One region of the Vibrio sp. R10-SF1-ISO8 genome, then DNA from elsewhere that is predicted to be linked to it. Evidence: riboswitches for the same ligand, from Rfam matches in the RefSeq annotation. Region 1 holds a riboswitch; each other region holds the start of a gene.
The links. A riboswitch is a leader RNA that binds a small molecule or an ion and turns the genes downstream of it on or off. The one in region 1 is predicted to bind cyclic di-GMP.
Positions count from the first base shown of each region.

Region 2: it holds a riboswitch for cyclic di-GMP, as region 1 does, so the genes downstream of both, AC6R00_RS16385 (calcium-binding protein) here and gbpA (N-acetylglucosamine-binding protein GbpA) in region 1, are expected to answer to the same signal.
Region 3: it holds a riboswitch for cyclic di-GMP, as region 1 does, so the genes downstream of both, AC6R00_RS14165 (TfoX/Sxy family DNA transformation protein) here and gbpA (N-acetylglucosamine-binding protein GbpA) in region 1, are expected to answer to the same signal.

Region 1 covers NZ_JCBDHL010000012.1:178,934-185,958, forward strand. The annotation lists gene AC6R00_RS10165 (FMN-dependent NADH-azoreductase) at 1-80, opposite strand, end outside; gene AC6R00_RS10170 (LysR family transcriptional regulator) at 258-1,091, shown strand; gene AC6R00_RS10175 (hypothetical protein) at 1,294-1,536, opposite strand; gene AC6R00_RS10180 (DUF3820 family protein) at 1,578-1,793, opposite strand; gene AC6R00_RS10185 (DUF3313 domain-containing protein) at 1,806-2,477, opposite strand; gene AC6R00_RS10190 (helix-turn-helix domain-containing protein) at 2,572-2,925, opposite strand; cyclic di-GMP riboswitch class I at 3,298-3,385, shown strand; gene gbpA (N-acetylglucosamine-binding protein GbpA) at 3,457-4,914, shown strand; gene AC6R00_RS10200 (serine hydrolase) at 4,973-6,139, opposite strand; gene AC6R00_RS10205 (NADH:ubiquinone oxidoreductase) at 6,335-6,700, opposite strand.
Region 2 covers NZ_JCBDHL010000019.1:323,113-330,137, forward strand. The annotation lists gene AC6R00_RS16370 (hypothetical protein) at 1-362, opposite strand, end outside; gene AC6R00_RS16375 (HlyD family type I secretion periplasmic adaptor subunit) at 1,145-2,461, opposite strand; gene AC6R00_RS16380 (type I secretion system permease/ATPase) at 2,454-4,151, opposite strand; gene AC6R00_RS16385 (calcium-binding protein) at 4,220-5,224, opposite strand; cyclic di-GMP riboswitch class I at 5,264-5,344, opposite strand; partial or broken gene AC6R00_RS16390 (ISL3 family transposase) at 5,520-6,215, opposite strand; gene AC6R00_RS16395 (hypothetical protein) at 6,363-6,560, shown strand; partial or broken gene tnpB (IS66 family insertion sequence element accessory protein TnpB) at 6,557-6,924, shown strand.
Region 3 covers NZ_JCBDHL010000018.1:185,128-192,152, reverse strand. The annotation lists gene glgC (glucose-1-phosphate adenylyltransferase) at 1-195, shown strand, start outside; gene glgA (glycogen synthase GlgA) at 185-1,648, shown strand; gene AC6R00_RS14180 (alpha/beta fold hydrolase) at 1,802-2,614, shown strand; gene AC6R00_RS14175 (putative signal transducing protein) at 2,611-2,916, opposite strand; gene AC6R00_RS14170 (TVP38/TMEM64 family protein) at 2,916-3,608, opposite strand; gene AC6R00_RS14165 (TfoX/Sxy family DNA transformation protein) at 3,760-4,350, opposite strand; cyclic di-GMP riboswitch class I at 4,484-4,570, opposite strand; gene purR (HTH-type transcriptional repressor PurR) at 4,715-5,722, opposite strand; gene torD (molecular chaperone TorD) at 5,934-6,581, opposite strand; gene torR (two-component system response regulator TorR) at 6,819-7,025, shown strand, end outside.

The sequences.
Region 1 (7,025 bases):
TTGAACTGTGTGATAAATCTTTTGGCTAGCTTTTTTGAAATGGAGTCATGTTGCGGGTTTGCATTCTTGATTGATCTCACACTTGAATCTATGTGCAGAATAACACTCATCTTTGCTCTCTTCTGTTCGTTTAAACCACTAACCATTTTTCTGTTTAATGTAGTAAATCACAAACAAGTAAAATGCGTTTACAGATGAGTAGAATTCATCTATTTTTTCATTTCATTGTTTGACGAGTAACAATCATGCAAGTTTCTTTGCCTGCACTTAAAGCCTTTGAGTCGGCTGCCAGGCTCGGCAGTTTCAAGGCCGCAGCTGCTGAATTATCAATTTCCCCAACAGCAGTATCACATCATATAAATAAACTTGAGCAGCGCCTAAATGTTACCTTATTCACACGTACTACCAGAAAAGTTGAGTTAACCGCACTCGGTAAAGAACTCGCTCTCGCGACTAGTTTTGGATTTCAGTCGATAGAATCGGCGATCGAAAAAATCACCACCAAAGACAAACAAATCAATGTTACTACGACGTCATCATTTGCGGCTTTGGTTCTGATCCCCGCACTTCAAGCGTTTTATACGCGCTATCCCAATATTCAGGTGAACATCACCAGTGGTGAGAGCCTAGATACTAACAACTTCACCTTACCCATCCGACTCGGTGAAACTGACAAGCAATCAAGCTCGGATATCATCAAGTTCGAAGAGTTTAATCTATTTGGCCCCTCCACCAAGGCTACATTTCGACAAACTGAGCCAATAACGATTTACACCACTGATTGGAAAAATAGCAACCTACCCCAAGTACCATTGCAATCATGGTTGAAAATCAACGGTTTACTGAATAAGCACATTCAAGTGAAACATTTCGACCAAGAGTTATTTGGAGTCCAGCAAGCATTGCTGGAAAACGCATATGTATTCTGTTCACGCACGCTGACTCAAGGTTATTTAAAGGCGGGAGTATTGAAGGAGATGAACACCCTAGCCATCAGTTCTCGGCTTTGTTATTACATCGCCAACAAAGAAAAGCGCCTTTCTCGACATAACTTCATGTTCATAGAATGGCTAGAAGAATTGATAAACTGAGTGACCTAACTTTTCTCGTATCTATTTATCACCCCTTTGATTTCAAATGGCTTTTGGAAAGCGAGTCTTGACAGGATATAAGTGGGTAATAATTCAACTCACGATAGAGGAAAAAAGAGTCAGCCTTTCGGTCTGACTCTTTTTATAAGTCAGGAGCTATCTTGAGGGAGTTTAAGGATGCAACATTAGCTTCTTTCGCTGATTAGATGGCCTGATGACCACTCTTTTTCGCAAACTTTTGCATCGCCTCGGCAAACGTGGTTGTTCTGCCTTTAGCCTCAACCTGCACTACCTTGTATCCCATCTTTTCTAACGTTCGGCGCTCTGCCAAAACGGCTTTGTCATCTTGCTGACTACCTTGAGCAGGTTGATGAATGTAACAACCCTCTAGTTGACCGTCTTCGACCAGTTGGTGATGTCTCAGTGCATCGATATCAAAATTCATAGTACGTCTTTAAATTAAATATAGGGAGCGATTGTGGAAGGTTACATGCGCTTTAAGGGCTTAACCACGCTATCTAATCCTTCGATCTTTAGCGCTAAGCATAGCTTGAGGAGATCGCCTAGCTCCCCATTCGGAAAGCCCTTTTTATCAAACCAAAGTAAGTACTCTTCTGGTAAGTCGATAAGCACGCGACCAGCGTACTTACCAAACGGCATTTGCATTCGTGCAAGTTTAATTAGATTTTCTTTTTCAAGCATTGCTAAGGTTTTCTATGGCTGTTCCCAGCCTTGTAGAGTAACACCTAATCGCTCTACCCAATAGTTAATCGCGTCTTTCGCATCATCAAGCGAGTCAATCATCGTAGAAAAGTCTTTGTTTCCGGCCTCTCTGTCAATGGCGGCAAATAGTGGCGTCCCGTCCTGCGCATCACTAACAAGCAACTCAACACTCGCGCTACCCACATTGGTATGCTCGCCAGTGGTGACTTTGGAAATAGTTGAGATGGCTAAACCAAATGGCAGTACGCTGCTCGTAACCGCCAGTACTGGATTCGGAGTTTCAACATTACTCAATGCGATACTCAGACGCAGCGTCTTCCCTGTCGGCTCTGAGACAACTTGTTTATTAAGGGAGATTTTCTCGGTCAGACGGGCGACCATGTAATCAGTCAGCTCTTGGGTTTCTTCTTTATCTAGCGTGCTTTCGTCTGTAACGACAAACACTTGGTCAATCACTACCGAATCGAACTCATCAAGCTTTTCGCTTAATCGTTTTGCGTCTCTTAGACCAATTCGAGCCCATACTAAATCGACACCGCCTTCAGGCCCTGCTCGAAAGTCCTCATAACTGGTAAATTTAGTGGCGCGTTGAACAGGCCCACCAGCACATCCAACCACGAATACGCTCACCACGATCAAAAGCAAGACCTTGAAAGATTTCATGTAAAGCACTCTAGTTTATATTTGAAACCAGAATGCTATACTATATGATATTTAGATGTCCAATTGTATTCTATTCAAATTGGTTATATTAGGTTCAGGAAGGATGCACTGTGTGCGCGTATTCCACGATCACTTGATTGCCTTCAATGTAGGCATTTTGAATTTCACCATCGACACTCATGCGACTTTGCAGATACACCACCTTTGGTCCATGCTCATTGGTTTCTTTTAGGCTTGGAACCACATTTTTGGGCTCTAAATGAAGAAGTCGACAAAAATGGCTCACGAAAGACATAGTAAGCGGTGTCTCACCTCTTAATACGCGAGAAAAACTGAGCTGATTCATCCCAAGCTTTTTGGCAAATTCCATCTGAGTGAGTCGCATTTTCGATTTTTTCGACATCCAGATTTGGTAGAGCGCCTCTCTATCTTTGTCGGTAAATTCCATCGTGATTCCTTGTATAACATTTTGGGGTGGATTGTCGTTGTTTTGGTACTTAACGTTGTCAGAGCTTGGTAAGTGAAAGTCAAAGCTTTGTCTGCTAGGCGTCAGTCAAACGAAGCACAAGTCAAAATTAAACCACCCAAAAACATTCACAAAACACATCAATTAACCCATTTAATTAATCAATTTCAATAAGTTAACAGTTTAATCAATATGTAATTAGCAAGTTAATTTGCGACAAGAAATCCAGTTCGGGATTGTCATTCCACATTTTCATTTTAGGCTTAGCTTTTCTGGATCGCGTTAGCTACATTTCGCCTGCTTATACAAAACTCAGTACTTTGTAATTTAACAATATAGTGAGGCAAGTATAGGCTGCACTTCAGGCAAACTATCCGAAAGGTTAGGACGCAAAGCCACCGGTCTGTCGACATCTTATGTCTATGATAGCGGGGTTGCCATTTAGCGAGTCTCGCTAGATGTTTCGCGTGCCGGAGTGTCATCTTTTTTGTTATCCATAGATAAGGACAAATGATGAACAAACTCCCAAACAAATCACTCATTGCGTTAGCTCTACTTAGTGTGAGCGGTGCTAGCTTCGGCCATGGGTACGTTTCAGCGTACGAAAATGGTGTTGCTGAAGGCCGTGCGGCACTTTGTAAATTCCCAACCAGTGACACAAACGAAAAGAACACCAACTGTGGTGCTATTCAATATGAACCGCAAAGCGTAGAAGGGCCAGACGGCTTCCCTGAAACAGGCCCACGCGATGGTAAAATTGCCAGCGCTGAAACCTCGCTAGCAGCGGCGTTGGATGAGCAAACCGCTGACCGTTGGGTTAAACGACCTATCAAATCGGGCTCTCAGTACTTTGAGTGGACTTTCACTGCCAATCACGTCACTAAAGACTGGAAATATTACATCACCAATGCGGATTGGAACCCTAATCAGCCCCTCGCTCGCAGTTCATTTGACCTCACGCCTTTCTGTGTTGTCGATGGGGGAATGGTTCAGCCGCCAAAACGTGTTAGCCACCTTTGTAACGTTCCTGAGCGAGAAGGTTACCAAGTGATCCTTGCAGTTTGGGATGTAGGCGATACGGCAGCTTCATTCTACAATGTGGTCGACGTGAAATTCGATGGTGATGGCCCAGTGATTCCTGATTGGAGTCAAGGCGGTCAGATCAACCCTACGCTCGATCTGAGTGTTGGCGATACAGTTTATACCCGTGTGTTTGACAGCAGCGGTGAGAACTCGTCTTACAGCACAGAACTCGTAATTCAAAACAGCGAACAAGGTAAAGCAAGCAACTGGTCTTATGCTCTAGCCAGTAAGATTAACCAAGAGCAGAGCCAAATTCGTGCCGGACAGCTTAATGACCAAGGCGAATTTACCCCTGTTTATGGAACCAACCCAGTCTACCTAAAAGCAGGATCAGGACTAAACAGCGTTGAAATCGGCTATAAATTTGAAACACCAGAGCCAGAATACGACCTTGATGTTGTAGGGCTTCACCCAGAGTACGTAATTGGCGAGTCACCGACAGAGCTTGACCTGACACTAACCGCCACAGGCGACTTAACGGCTGAGTTAACTGTCTACAACCACCACCGCGAACCATTAGCTTCATACTCGAAGGAGCTGAAAGACGGTGAAGTTGAAAGCACCACGATGACTCTATCTAAGTCTGAGCCAGGGCATCATATGCTAGTAGTGGTTACCAAAGACGACCAAGGTAAAGTGATTGACCAAAATACGCTAGATTTCCACCTAGTAGAAGATCAAACGCCACCACCTGGTGACTACGACTTTGTCTTTCCACAAGGCTTAGAAAGCTACACTGCGGGAACTAAAGTCTTAGCCAGTGATGGCGCGGTTTATCAGTGTAAAGAGTTCCCATACTCAGGTTACTGTGTACAGTGGTCACCATCGGCGACACAGTACGAACCAGGAGTTGGCTCTCACTGGCAATCAGCTTGGAACAAGCTGTAAGTCGTTTATATACAAAAAGAGGATGCCTAGTGCATCCTCTTGTTTATGTTAGGTATGGTTAAAACCAACCTGAGACTAGGCGTTTAAACCAATCTAACAACTTCTTGAACAGTCCGCCCTCTTCAACATCTTGCTGAGCAACCAATGTTGCGCTTGCGACCTCTTCGCCATCAATACTGTAGATCACCTGCCCGACAGCATCTCCCTGACTGATTGGCGCCACCAACTCGCCATTGTATTCAATCTCGGCTTTAAGCTTGTTCGCATCGCCTTTTGGTAGGGTAATCAATACTTGTTTATCGACGCCAACAGAGACGAGGTCTTCACTACCCATCCACACTTTTGCTTCAGCTAACGTATCTGTCACTTTGGATGGAGACACAGTATCAAAGAACCTGAAACCGTAGCTCAGTAATTGTTTGCTTTCTGACTCACGGCTTTTAGTACTGCTGGAGCCCATCACCACCGAAATTAAACGCATGTCACCACTGGTTGCTGATGTCGCCAAGCTGTAGCCTGCCCCACTTGTATAACCGGTTTTCATACCATCAACATTTAGGCTTCTATCTCTAAGCAGGCCATTGCGGTTGTACTGGGTAATGCCGTTGTAAGTGTAAGAAGTCTCACTGTACAGCGAATAGATGTCAGGCAAATCGCGAATGATGGCTTGACTTAGCAAAGCAATATCATGCGGTGTTGAATACAAGCCGTCGCTATCTAAGCCATGTGGATTAGTGTAGCCAGTGTTATCAAGACCAAGCTTTTGCGACCAGCTATTCATTAGGCTAACAAATGCGCCTTCACTGCCCGCTACGTGTTCAGCAATAGCCACACTGGCATCATTACCGGATTGAACAATCAAACCACGGTACAAGTCGATGAGTGGAACCTCTGTCCCTACTTCGATAAACATTTTTGAAGAATCAGGGAAGTTCTTCGCCCAAGCTTTCCGGCTAATACGAACTTGATCGTCGAGAGAAATATTACCGCTTTTCACTTCTTGACCAGCTACGTAAGCCGTCATCAGCTTGGTTAAGCTCGCAGGGTTAAGCTTCTTGTCCGCATTTTTCTCCACCAACACGGCACCAGTATGGTAATCGATCAAGATATACCCTTTAGCGCCTAATGTCGGAGGATCAGGAATAATGGTAGGTGCGGCAAACGCACCAAATGAAAGAGAAAATGTCGAAAGAAGCGCGGTGAATTTTAGAAAACGCGTGGTCATGATATGCGACGTCTCACTTTAAATGATTGAGTAACGACCTCAGTATAGACAACCTCGCAATAGAATCAGCAGCTTTGACATCAATCGTTACTATTCAGTAGGAATTTTGGTAAATATTTACCTAGATGACGGAATTAGATACAAAAAAACCAGCGCCGAAACGCTGGTTTTGTAATCTTTTGGCTTAGTTTTCTATTAAGCGGCTTTTAGCTCTTCGCGGGCTTTCTTTTTTGCCATTAGCTTCTCGCGGTAAACAAACCAAACATAGCTTGCGACAAGTGAGAAGAACAAGTACGAGAGTGAGAATACTAGTGGTGAGCTAATAAGGTCTTGCGAGATTCCCCAAGATACGCCCGCAACCGTCACTGCGATTTTAGAGAATAGACCACAAAGCAATAGCAGAAGTGCTAGCTGTGGGAAACGACTACTGCGGAATGCAAACCAGTAGCAGCTACCGACCGCAAGAGTAGAAACGTAAAGACCAAGCAAGAATGAATGAAGGTGATCTGCTGACGCGACACCCGCGGAAATCGACACCATGAAGATAATGAATAGTTTCATATTTTGTCTCGCTCTTAAAACTAGAAAAAGCTTCCTTTCATTTCTGCAAACTCATTTTGCGTATATTTTCACCCATCTAGTTTTAAATTCAAGCAGTATTTTTGTCTATTTATTACACAGATTTCATAGACAAGCCATTTGTAAATAACTTGTTAAATATCTATTTAATAAGGATTCTTTGTATACTTACACTTAGGGTAATAACATAAAAGGTTAGCTTTCAAATGTTACAGACAAATAACAATTGTTACAGTTTAAATTATTTCGATATATGTGAATGAGAACACTAAATGTGCAGTCAAATTGACAAACTTATGAGTCCAAA
Region 2 (7,025 bases), on a different contig from region 1:
TCGCGAGATAACTTAGAGCGCTCCACGTGATTTGGTGCCCAGGTTGGACGAAGCTTCGCGCTTTTCTCTCTTAAGCTTGTTCTCAAGTTAATATATTTGTTCTCTTGAGATAAGTAATCTTCCCATTCATATAGGGTTGCGCTCAAGTCTAAATCGTGAGCTGTTGGGAGCGGGAAATGAGACAATTCATCTGAAAGTGATATCGTTAATTTAATTCCTTCGGCATTAGCTACATTGTGAGTCAGGTTTTCCAATTGTAACTCTGCTGCACTACGGTACATGCTCTGATAAAGCGCGACCATTCCAACTATGAGAACATATAAAGTTACTGTAACGTAAGTAAACAAAGCTAAATTTTTCATGACAAAATAAATATAATTTCTAAAGGTATCTTGCTCTGGAACATATGGAGTACTCGTCGGCCAAATTGACAGTGGACAATATTCGTATTTTGGCAATCTTAGAAACACTATCAACAGCCCACGTGTTGCGAAAGTTCACCATGAAATATTTATCTTCAGCGAGTTACTGTTTGACTCATATTACCTATGCCCACAGAACAATCAAACGTTGTTTCTACTCGGTCCATTGTAACCTCGTAACTAATCACGCACGAGCTATTGACATCGGTTTACGCAAAGAACACTGGCATCTGATATATCAAAGTAGCGCACCATTAAAATATAGCGAGGGTTCAAACTGAACGGAATAAACCGAAACGTGCGATCACAAGCAACGAAAAAGAATGTTGAGGTGTCAAAAAATACCGCTGTTTTTGCACTCAAAAGTACCCCACGAAGTAAATTTACCGTATACAACGTTATGAACTTGTAAACATCCGTGTTTTAGTAACATGCTAATTTAGATATTTCCTACTCTCATGCCTTGCTAAATATACCCAAAGAGTCAGATCATCGAATGAGTCATAAAGGTGTACATCGTTGTACTCCTTCAAACACTTTTCTGTCAGTTCTCATACTTCGCTCTGTAATAGTCAACCAGATAGTATATTGACGTCATATTTAGCTAAATATGATTAGCTACTCCTAGAATGAACGAGGCTACCTCACAAAACGTAAATCACGCCTAAAACTAACATTAAATTAGTTATTCGAAACTAGCTAAAAAAGACTTCCCTAGAATGCTAGATTTCCCTGAAGGCTTTGTAAAGGTCAAGCTGGAGGGGCTCCAACAAATAGTCAATAGGACTACGCTGCTTGAGCAAGACATAAACCTCTGCTGGCATACCAGGATGTAATCGGACATTTTCAACATTTGCTAAGGCGTCAGGGTTCAAAGCTACCTTAATGGTAAAGCTCTCTTCCTGGTCTTTGTTACCGTCTGTGATCCTATCTGCCGCAATATGAATAACCTCCCCTTCTATAGGAGGGGTGTTTCTAAAGTTATAAGCCGAAAGCCGTACCATAGCTTTCTGTCCTTTTGAGACAGCTGCAATATCCGTCGGCTTCAGATTAGCTTCAACGATTAAGCGATCGTTTTCAGGAACAACCTGCATTAAAGTTTCACCTGGACTAATAACATCCCCTCTATTAAACACACTCAAGCCTACAACCTTACCTGAGTTTGGGCTCTTCAGAACAACTCGAGATAACACATCTTTCGCCTGAGCAAGTTGCTCGACGGTATCATCCATAACTTTAGATAACTCTTGTAACTCCTGCTCAATCTCACTGATATATTGGTGCTCCATTGCAACACGTTGTTGGTGGATCTCAAGCAATGCGATTTCACGATTCTGCAATTGCCCTTCTAAGTCAATAAGATAGCCAGACAATCTAGCTTTTGAACGCAGGAGCTCTAGCGACTTGAGTTTAGAGGTGTAACCGGCGGGTAATAACTCATCATGCATATTACTTTCTTGCTGTAAGTACCGATACGCCAAACGCTCTTTATCTAGTTTCTTGGCCAGAGCTCGCTTATCACTTGAAAGACGAGTTAGCCTCGCATCGAGCACCGCAAGCTCACTCTCTCTCAGTTTAAGGCGACCATTAAAAAGCAACTGCTGAGTTTTCATCAGTGAAGTCAGTGAAGGGTATTGCTCTGAAGCATCAAGCAAATCTTCTGTAAAAAACAACTTTTGCTCCCCATTTCTCTCACTTTCCAAACGTTGTTTTTGGGCAAGGTTACTATAGTACTTTTGCTGCAATTGAGTAAATCTAGTCTCAGCCGCAATAGAAGAAAGCTCAATTAGTGCGTCACCTTCGGCAACTTCATCCCCCTCGCTAACTAAAACGGTATCGACGATCCCCCCCTCATAATGTTCTATTGATTTACGCTTACTTTCTACAGATATCACTCCTGGAGCTATTGCTGCAGCATCGATACTTGTAAACCAAAGCCAGTAAATACTGAAGCCGCCACCAAGTAACAGTACCATTAGTCCAGCAAAAATATAGCGCGAAGGGTTTATGGTCAGCTTACTTGGATATGAATTAGCCATGACTACCGTCCCTATTAATATTTGCTACGGCTCCTTTTTGAAGGCGTGTAAGTACATCATCTTTTTTGCCTGCATCTTTTATCACACCTGAGTCAAGTACAATGACCCAATCAGCCATTTTAACAAGGGTATTTCGATGGCTAATGAGAATGACAGTAACTCCTTGCTGCTTTAAAATATTTAATGTTCTAAGAAGTTTTTGTTCGGATAAAATATCTAAATTTGAGTCTGGCTCATCCAGCAATAACAGTTTAGGTTGATGATATAGCGCTCTGGCAAGCCCAACTAATTGCATCTCACCGCCTGACAACTGACCCCCTTGACTACGGCCAAATTTAGTTTTATACGCATTTGGATGTTTAACAATAATGTCGTGAATACCCGCTATTTTAGCTGCATTAAACACCTTTTCTTCAACGCCTTCACCTTCGTCAAAACAACAAATATTGTCAAATAATGAAGCTTCAAATAGCTCAACCTGCTGCGGTAAGTAACCTATGAGCTGTTGCCTTTGACGGGGAAGAATTTCAGTTAAAGCAATGCCGTTTAGACGAATATAACCTTGGTGATTAAACTCAACACCTGCAATAGCATTCAGCAAAGTTGATTTACCGGAACCACTACTTCCAACAATCGCTAACGCGTGACCAGCTTTTAGTTCAAATTGAACATTCTTAAGAATTAAACGCTCAAACTGATCTTTCACGCTAAAACCCTCAACCTGAACGCTGATATCTTCAATTGGCATTTCAATACGCCGTTCCGAATCTGGAAAAGATAAAACAGCCTCTGCCCGCGACCAAGCTGCCCTGCTTTGACGCCAAGGTCGCCACAAATTGATACTTTGATCTAAAGGAGCTAGCACCCGGCCCAATAGAATAGAGGCTGCTAACAACACTCCTGCTACCGCCTGATCAGTAATAACTAACCAACCACCAAGGCCGAGTACCCCGACTTGCAGGATCATCCGAGCATATTTAATAGAGGCTTGAAGGAACTGTAATTTAAAGTTGTATTCATTTTGCAGATGAATAATGTTCACGTTGTTAGATTGCCAACGTTGTGCGAGCTTATCGGCGACGTTAAATAATGAAATGGTATTACCCAGCGCAATTTGCCTTTGTAAATAAGCTCCATTATCAAATGCTTGATGAGCAAGCTCATCAATGCTTCTACGCGTCAAATATAAGTTTAACCAAGTTAATAGAGATAAGGCTGTTGCTGCCGCGAAAGCGAACCAACCTAAATAAGGGTGAAGAGAAAAAATGACAAGGATGAAAATAGGCGTCCAAGGTAAATCAAACAATAAAGCGACCATAGGAGATGACAACCCGCCTTTCACTTCTTGTGAGTCTTGTAGTGTTCTACGGGCAAGGTCTGGTGTTCTTCCTGCTATCGAAAAAGCATGTTTAACTAGATGTGGGACACAATAATGTTCAAACTGTGACGCACCTACATGTAATAGGCGTGTTCGGATGAAATCAAGCAAGGCTTGTATAAGTAATAGGCCTAAAGCTAATACAGCCAGTAAGATAAGTGTTTCAGGACTTCTTGAGGAGAGAACACGGTCAAATATTTGTAAACTGTAGATTGGCAACACCAGCATCAGCAGGTTAACGAACACTGAAAAAATACCTATATATACAAGATGTTTTTTACGCTCTTGTAAAAATCGACTCCATTCGGGCATAGCAACCTACACTTATAGTTACTCAAAAAATGCGCCATAAGGCGCATTCTTGATTTACGCGAAAAGTATTATACGAGTTCAGTATCCGACCAAACCGTCACTGTTTCGCCCATATATACAGTTTCGTATGCTTGAAGCGCAGCATCGGCCGCACCACTTGCTTCAAGGAGTGAAGCTTGCTCAGCAGTAAGGTCTTGTGCCACAGCAGTGAAGCTAACGTCTTGATTAAAAGAAACTTCATCGCCAACATCATTACCCAGAGCAATCACTAAACCGTCTTGTAGATTAACGCGTAAGTCTTGCGCCGTTCCTTCCTCACCAACAATCGCTTCAAAGCCGGCAAAGTTATTACCAATAGTCGTGTCTTCATTACCAGTTACAACCAGGGCGTCAAGACCATCACCGCCGAAAACAGCTATGTCATTTTCGTCGTAGAAGATAACGTCGTTGCCCCCTAAGCCAGTAATAATATCTGCACCAGCACCGCCATCAAGGATATCGGCCCCAACAGAGCCCGCCACAACATCGTTTCCTTCACCTGCATCTACTTTACGAGTCACACTACTATTAGCATTCTCATTTAAGCCAGATAGGTTAATAATGTCATTACCTTCACCTGTCATTACCTCAACAGAAGTGAATTGTGAGTTAGCCTCATTAAAAAACTTGACTGTATCATTACCAGCGCCAGTATCAACCGTGAAAAGGTTACTCCAACCGCCATCGTTAGTTTGTACAGCTACATTAACAGTATCGTCACCATCACCGGTTTGTATTTGACCACGCTTTGAGTAAAGAAGCGAAACGGACACACCAAGTGAACTATCAGATAAATCGATGTCAGCATCTACGAAGTTTTTAGCGTAAACATCAACGTTTTCACCATTAATTTTCACTTCTTTTTCACCAACCGCATTCCAACCTGTTGCTTCTACATCAATCGATTGGTTTGAGATTTTGGCGTCATAGTCAGGCGCTTGACCTATGCCATCTAAAATATCGTGTTCTGAAACTAAGTTAGCAGAAGAACCAGTTCCATCTAAGTTAGTCGTACCTACTTTCACTGAAGACATTTTTTTTGCCCCTTACAATATAATCTTGAGATTTATTTTTAAGGCGACCCGGCTGTCTCTCATTGCAAGAGACCCGTGGTTTTCCGTCCCTGACTCACGACAGGTTTGGCGTTACTCTACCTGCATATAACCGCATGAAGGATATATTACGATACAAGCTATTGATTAACTGACAAAACAAAAAAGAAAACAATAATTAAATTTCGCAAAAATAAGAATCTACTTAACCAGATAGAACAAATAATTAGAAGTTACAAACAATTCATACTAAGCTCTTTTTTGTTTCATCGCGCTTTCAGGGGAAAGCCGCTTTAATCTTTAGAAAGAAGTAGTCCGTGTCTCGGTAACCATAACCCATTCGCTTGATGAGTTTTATCTTGTTACTGATACCTTCCAAGGTGCAAGTATTCAGGTGGTATGGTGATGCCACCATTCCGTGAAGTTAAGGTTTGAGCTTTCTAGCAAAGTGGATGAGAGGTGGGAGGCCACTTCCATTCACCTGCAGCCACCATACTTCCCATAGCCCCTTAGCTGCGCCTTTGAATAACAATACCAAAGCTCCTCGAGTTGAGCTCCAAGCAGATGAGTTATCATGAGATCTCGATTTATCGAGAGTATTTCATCAAGATAAATTTGTTGTTTACGCTCAAGTTCTCTCAATTTTTCAGAAGTACCTAACGGGAACGTTTTATCCAGCGACGTGCTTTTTGTAAGTTATTAATTGATTAGCCTGGTCTACACGAACCCTGTCCATAACCTCTCGAACAAACTTAACCACGACATGAAACAGGTCATAGACAATACGGGCATTTGGGCAATGCGCTTGCACTTCAATGTCAAAAGCCGTGTTTATATCCATTGCCACAACTTCAATGTTGGCGGCATTGTCACCGAGCTCTTCAAAAAATGGGCGAATGTCCTTTCGGCTTCGGCCTATGCCAATCCAAAGCACTTGGTGTGTTTGAGCATCAGCAATGACCGTCACATATCTGGTAAGCGCCTAGTTCTCGACATCAGTCCAAAATAATCCATCATGCTGATAATGACACTGGTCATTAATCAACAAAGGATTATCTATCTCACTTTCTCAAGCACAATACTGTCGAACTTACGATATCAGTCTAGCACAGTTCAGTTAATGGAAACGCAAACTAAACAACACATCGACAGTCACTCAATCAGTGACTTCCAAGTTCGCCATTGCTCAAGTGAAACGGTAACCAATAAGTATCCATCTGAGCTGTATATTGCTCTATCTGATGGAACCACCATACTTGGTATTGATGACAGCAACATCACATCCGTCACTCAACTGCTTTCCGTATTACTCTCATGAAAACATCAACGCTAAGACCCGGACTACACTTGCCTACCGTTTATCTTTATCGGGACCCTATCGACTTTCGAACATCACATAAAGGATTAAGTGCGCTGGATAAGTTGGAGCTCGGCCACAATCCCTTTAGCGGAGAGTTGTATGTCTTCCCCAATAAACTACGCAATAAAATCAAGTGCCTGTTTGGGAAGACAACGGTTTTGTCCTTTACTACAAGTCCCTTGCTGAAGAAAAATTAAAGTGGCCAAAGCGTACTGATGAGGCCGTGAGCCTGACAGGGCAACAGATAAATTGTCTACTGGATGGTTACGATATCTCATTGATAAATGCATATAAAAAGTTAGAATACGAGTCACTTTTTTAGTGACTTAATCGTCTATTTTTGATAGAAAAAACCTGTTACCACAAGGCTTTAAGGACTGTTTTACTGTGACTTCATCCAATCATCATATAGCTAAAATTGAG
Region 3 (7,025 bases), on a different contig from region 1:
ATCAGTGAGTGTATTTTGCTTGGAGACGTTAAAGTCGGTGAAGGGTGTGTCTTACGCCGTGTCATTATTGATAAGGATGCAGATATTGCACCGGGCACCCAAATTGGTGTAAACCTATCGGAAGATAAAAAGCACTTCCATGTGTCGGAAGATGGCATCGTTGTTATTCCTAAAGGAGCAAGAGTTGGCTACTAAGAATTTATCTATTCTATTTGTAGCATCGGAAGTTGAAGGGTTAATCAAGAGCGGTGGCTTGGCAGACGTTGCCAAGGCACTGCCTGAAGCACTACTCGCACTGCAGCAAGATGTTCGTATTACTTTACCCGCCTACCAAAAATTGGCAGGGATCAATGAAGCCCAAGTGGTTCTGGAAACTCAGTTAGAGCATTGGCCTCACACTGAATATCGTGTAAAACAGCTAGAAATCGTTGGTGTGCCTGTGTATGCCATCGATTGTCCGAAGTATTTCGATAGGCCAGAGATGTACGCAGAAAACAATCAAGCGTATGCCGATAACGGCGAACGCTTTGCGTTTTTCAGTGCGGCTAGCCTAGATATGTTACCGAAACTTGGATTCAAAGCAGATATTATTCATGCCAACGACTGGCATACTGGATTTGTCCCATATCTACTCAAACACCGTTATCATTCGCATGATTTTTTCACTCACACCAAGAGTGTATTGTCGGTACATAACGCTGTGTTTAAGGGGGTATTTAGTTACGATGAACTGCAGTCGCTGCCAGAGATGCATACGCGTTATGCACCAGATGCGGCGGTCAGTGCGACACACGTTACTATGCTAAGAGCAGGAGTAATGAATGCAGATAAGATTAATGCTGTCAGTCCCACTTACGCTGAAGAGCTAAAAACAGAACTTGGTAGCCATGGTATGGCGTCAGAGTTTCAACAGCGCTCTGACGATTTAGTCGGTATACTTAACGGGTGCGACTACACCGCTTGGAACCCTCAAAACGATGCTCACTTACCAGTGAACTACAAGGCGACTCGCCAAAGTATGGTTAGAGGTAAAAAAGCGTGCAAACGAGAGTTACAGCAAAGGGTAGGGCTTGAAGCTCAAGAGGTAGCGGTATATGGCATGGTTTGTCGCCTGACTCACCAAAAAGGTGTCCACTACCTATTGCCAATCTTAAGTGATTTTCTCAAGTACCAGGTTCAAGTGGTTATTGTCGGTACAGGTGATCCCGTTCTAGCATCACAGTTAAAAGAGATTGCGGCGTTACATAGTGACAAACTCGCTTTTGTCGAGGCGTATGATAACGAGTTAGCACATTTGGTTGAGGCGGGATCGGACTTCTTTATTATGCCGTCTGAGTTTGAGCCGTGTGGTTTGAATCAGATCTACAGCATGGCTTACGGTACACTCCCTATCGTTCGCGGCGTTGGTGGGTTGCGCGACAGCGTTAATGACTATGATGCTGAGCCTGAAATCGCGACGGGTTTTGTGTTCAATGAACCGCAACCAAGTGCATTGCTGAACGTGTTGCAACGCTCTTTATTGCTTCATGCGCAGCAACCCAATGAAGTCAAACGTGTTCAAATGTATGCGATGGAGCAAAACTTCTGTTGGAACAAATCGGCTGACGAATACATATCCTTGTATCACAGTGCGCTGAGCTCAAATTAATATGAAACTAGGCGTCTTTTTGGCGCCTTTTTTGATGGTTACTTACATTTTTAATAAAAGAATAATTAAGATTTAAGGTAATTTGACGTAAATCTCTCTATGTTTATGGTACTCTCCGTAACCAATTCTATTGCTGAGTAAACCTTTTTCGATATGAGTGACACCTTGCTATTCCACAAAACCTTTACCCATCCTACGAGCGATGAATGGGTAGTCTTTGTGCATGGAGCGGGGGGAAGTTCCTCAATTTGGTTTAAGCAAATCAAAGCGTACAAACAGCACTTTAATCTGTTGCTAATCGATCTTCGCGGTCATGGTAAGTCTAATCAATTGTTCAAAGAGTTGATGGCGAATCGTTACACGTTTCAAGCGGTGACAATGGACATTCTAAAAGTGCTCGACCACTTAAAGATACGTTCTGCCCATTTTGTTGGAATGTCTCTTGGAACGATTATTGTCCGAAACTTAGCGGAACTTGCAACCGATAGAGTCAAGTCGATGGTACTAGGTGGTGCTGTAACGCGATTTAACGTCCGTTCGCAGATCTTAGTTAGACTGGGTGGCATGTGTAAACACGTTATCCCTTACATGTGGTTATATAGCCTGTTTGCCTATATTGTGATGCCGCAGCGTACTCAGAGAGAATCACGCCATTTATTTATCCGCGAAGCAAAGAAGCTCTGCCAGAAAGAGTTTAAACGTTGGTTTATTCTTACCTCGGAAGTTAATCCTCTAATGAAATACTTCAAGGATCGAGAGTTGCCGATTCCGACACTGTATTTAATGGGTGAGAAAGACTACATGTTTATTCAGCCCGTGAAAGAGATGGTTGCTGCGCATCGCAAGAGCGAGTTACTTGAAATTGCAGATTGCGGACATGTATGTAACGTTGAGCGTCCTGAAGAGTTCAATTATCACTCGATTTCGTTTATTCAACAACAAATTGAAACACCCAAAATTTGTTAAGGTGCGGTTTGACCGCATTGCCAGCACGCGCCAAATTGAGGCTCGTTCACTTCTCCACATTGGTTGCACAGCCAGTTACTGCCGATTTCCGCACTGTTAAATTGCTCGATAACCCCCTTCGCTTGCTTAGCTTGATGAGAGTTAAGTAACCACACATAGGGTTCACTGCTCTCCCCAAAGGGAATTTCCCCTTGGAGCCCAAACACGCCTTCGCCACGGACTTCACATTCAATCTGTTGAGACTTAAGAAGCTCACAAACAATGTGAGCTTCGGTTGGCGTAGATGTGGAATAGATCCTCATTATGCATTTCCGTTTGATGTTGATGGGGACGCCTTAATTTTAGCCATAATCCATTTTGCAATGACAGGGAACAATCCGAGAAGCGCGAAAGAAGCCAAAACGGTAGGAGAGACGATACCCGACAAGCTATCTATTTGAGCGAGTTGAGTGCCGGCATTTAGGTACACAGCGGTTCCTGGCAACATACCTAGTTGGCTAACCAAATAGAATCGAGTTGTCGCGATGGGAGTCAAACCCATTAACAAGTTGATTAGGAAAAATGGGAATACTGGAATCAATCGCAATGAGAACAGATAAAATGCGCCATCTTTTTCAACGCCTTGATTGATGGCATTGAGCTTGTCGCCAAACTTACTCTGTACCCAATCACGTAATAAGTATCGGCTGCTCAAAAATGCAAGTGTTGCCCCAATGGTGCTGGCAAAAGAGACCAACAGTAAGCTTGTCCAGAAACCAAATAGAGCAGCGCCTAAAAGGGTAACGACCGCAGCGCCAGGAATTGAGAAAGCAGTGATAGCAACATAGGCGATAAAATAGCTAGCAGCGGCGATAGTAAAGTTATCTGCGATAAATGCGGAGAGCTCTGCTTGCTGCGCCTTCGCGTTTTCTAGCGTGAGATACTGACCAAAATTTACGCCAAGTAAAACAATTAGTGCGACGAAAATAATTCCTAGGATGATCTTTTTATTCATGTTGTGCAGCTCCATCATATTTCATGGATATCAATTATTAGTGTTACTAGACAAGACAGGGAAAGCAAGCCACAAATTTCAAGATGGCAGATAAAAACCAATAAAAAAGTCAGCACAAAGGCTGACTTCTTAAACAAATTTATTTTTTAGGTTAGCTGACTTGAGTTAACAGCTCCTGACGGCGACTTTGGGGGATAACCGACCAGTGTGTCCCTTTAATGGCACCTTCTAAAGCCCAGAGAAGTTCGATGTTTACATCGGAAGAGTGTGTAGTCTGAATGGCTTTAAACGCATGTACGGCTCCCACTTGTTCCAGATTCTCTACCGAATCTATACCAGCTTTCTTGAGCATGCGCTCAGTTGCTAGCCGCAAGTTAGGCAGATCTTTCAAACGATTGGGTTTCGCTTGCGATTGGCATTGCTTCTCTTGATTTGCTGCTTTTAAGGCGACGTTCGCAATCTTTAACGTTTTATTTGCGTCAGCTGCCCAATCATCACAAAGCGCAAAATACTTCGTCACGACGGGGAATCCGCGTTTTTTGTAAACATAGGGTTCTAGCCCTTGAGACCTGAACTGTTTAGCGAGAGCCGCGTCCGCGCGTACGTGTAGTTTATCGTTGACGACAAGTGCGAACATAGTGTCATCAGCAAAAATGCCAAAGCCACCAAACATTGAGCGAGACTTAATATGTCCTAACTGCTCAAATAAACGCATTGAGTCTTTTAGTATTGGTTTATCCATGCTGTGTTTTCTCGGTGTATAAGTATACGCCACCAATGCAGGTCCGAGAGATTAGCAAAATTATGCAGAGACATTGTCAGTAAGGTGTCATACGAGTGCAAGTAAAAGCGGTATGACAGTTTGCATATTCGCCATCGGCAACCCCGCTACCAGACAATAAATTGTTTAAGGCCGGAGGCTTTGCGTCCCATCCTTTCGAAATGGTTTGCCCTGTTCGTGGCATTAATCGAACACATTAAGAATAAATAAAATCTGCGCAGAACATCACGTTTGTATCGGATAAATGTGATGTTGGTTCAATAAATAGAGGGGAGATATACGCCTAGCCAATAGTACGACTACAAGCTAAGCGTCTGACTTAAGGTTATTTATTTAGATTACGAACGGTATTGCGCTCGACAATTTCTGGGTGCATCTCGAACACACGTTTTTCGTGCTCTTTATCTTTAATGCGCTCAAGAAGAATTTCGAAGGCATTCTTACCAACGCGACGTTTTGGTTGGTGCACTGTTGTTAGAGGTGGAGAGAAGTACTCTGCTAGTTCAATATTATCGTAGCCGATTACTGAGATGTCTTGAGGTATTTGAATGCCTTTCTGTTGTAGACGGCTCATTAAGCCAAGCGCCATTGTGTCATTAAAACAAAATACGGCTGTTGGCTTTTTATCCATCGCAACAATTTTATCCGCAGCCAGTACCGCCGTATCACATTCGAAGTTACCTTCAAGAATCCAATCTTCGTTTACTGTTAAATCAGCTTCAGCCATTGCACGCTTAAAGCCACTAATACGCTCAACACACGCCGCTTTCTCGAAGTGACCACTTAAACAAGCAATGTCAGTATGACCGCGCTCGATCAGATATTTTGTCGCTAGATAGCCGCCTTCTTCAGAGTTATCGATGATCTTATCGGCTTGAGAACTCTCTGGACCCCAGTCCATTACCACTTTTGGAATGTCTTTGTGGCGGTCGAGCATTTCGCTCAGCTCTTCAGTCAGATCTGAACACATCACTAGGATGCCATCTACACGCTTTTCAGCCAGCATGCGAATGTAGTCGCGTTGCTTCTCATAGATGCCGCCGGTATTACACAGAATCAAGGTGTAACCTTGGCGGTAGCAGTAGCTTTCTACGCCGTCGATAACTTCTGAGAAAAATAGGTTAGTCGATTGCGTCACTAACATACCGATTGTACGAGTAGTGTTGCATTTAAGACTACGAGCAACGGCACTCGGTGCATAGTTAAGCTCGGTTACCGCTTCCATCACTTTTTCTTGTGTCGCTTCGGCAACAAAGCGTGTCTTGTTAATCACGTGAGACACAGTGGTTGTTGAAACACCAGCAAGGCGAGCAACGTCTTTAATAGTGGCCATAAATTTTGTCCTGTCGATGACTGCCACGAGAATATATTCAGTTTAGAATAAGTTGGCAGAAAGTATCAGAAACACAAAAACCGCTCTTATTTAGCGGTTTGTATTTGAATAGTTCATTTTTATCGTTTGCGGTCACGATTTTAGACCGCAATCCGACTTAGGGCAAACATATTTCGTCAAACTGACCTGTGCCAGTTCACATTGTCAGACTCTATTCGCCGATTAAATATGTGCAGTCCAACTCCAAGAACGCCACAGTGAGAGAAGCGATCGCAGAGTAAAAACCGAATTCATCGAGCGTTTGACACTTAGCCGAAAACTTAGGTGTCCAACTTAGAAGGTGCTGACGAATGAAGCTCTCTTGTTCGATCAGTGCCTCTTCAATATGACGCTCTTGCTCAAGTTCATTAGAGCGAATGATAAGGTTACCGAGAAAATCCAGCTCAATGGCAATGTGATCAGCCGGCTCATTTAGGCTTTCATCAACGGCTACACCATGCTCTAGCATTAATGCTTCCATCTCTTTGGCAGGCTTGTCGTTAAGCAGGCCTGTGTCTCCAATGTACATTGAAGCATAAGGCAGTGCCGAGTCGCGGTCAGACTTTAAAAATAGATCACAAAAGTCAGCGGCAAGCTCTAGTTGCGCATCTTCGCGATCGATTAAGCGATTAAGTGCATCAATGACACGATCAATCGACGGTTTAAGAGCGGCATTCTCGCCAAGGCCAGTAAGGAAAGAGCGGATTTGAGCTGAATGGTACTGCTCCAGATTCTCTTCCGTTAATTCCTTGGCGTAAAGGCTTGAAAGCCACCAATAAATTTCCGCACGTTTCTCGTTGAATGCTTTGATTTCTTGCATTAGGTATCACTCCCAAAATAACTACCTATTAGTGTAACTAATAAAAATGAATAGCGGTAATGGCTTACGTGACAATAAAAGACGAATTATGAGCATATATTAACAAAGGCGGAGGTTTTGTTTTGAATCAATAAAAAATCATCTTTCTCGTTTTTAAAGTGATAAATACTAGAAATGTTACTATTTATGAATAGAATAAATGATAGAACTATTCCCAATGTAAATTAAGTGGTGCAGATGAGTTATCATGTACTAGTAGTAGAAGACGACGTAGTGACTCGCAGCAAGCTTGTTGGCTACTTTCAGAATGAAGGTTACCAAGTCAGTGAAGCAGAAAGCGGCGAGCAGATGCGAGACATGCTACAAAGCAACGCGATTGATTTGGTGATGTTGGATATTAATCTGCCGGGTGAAGATGGATTAATGCTAACTCGCGAACTTCGC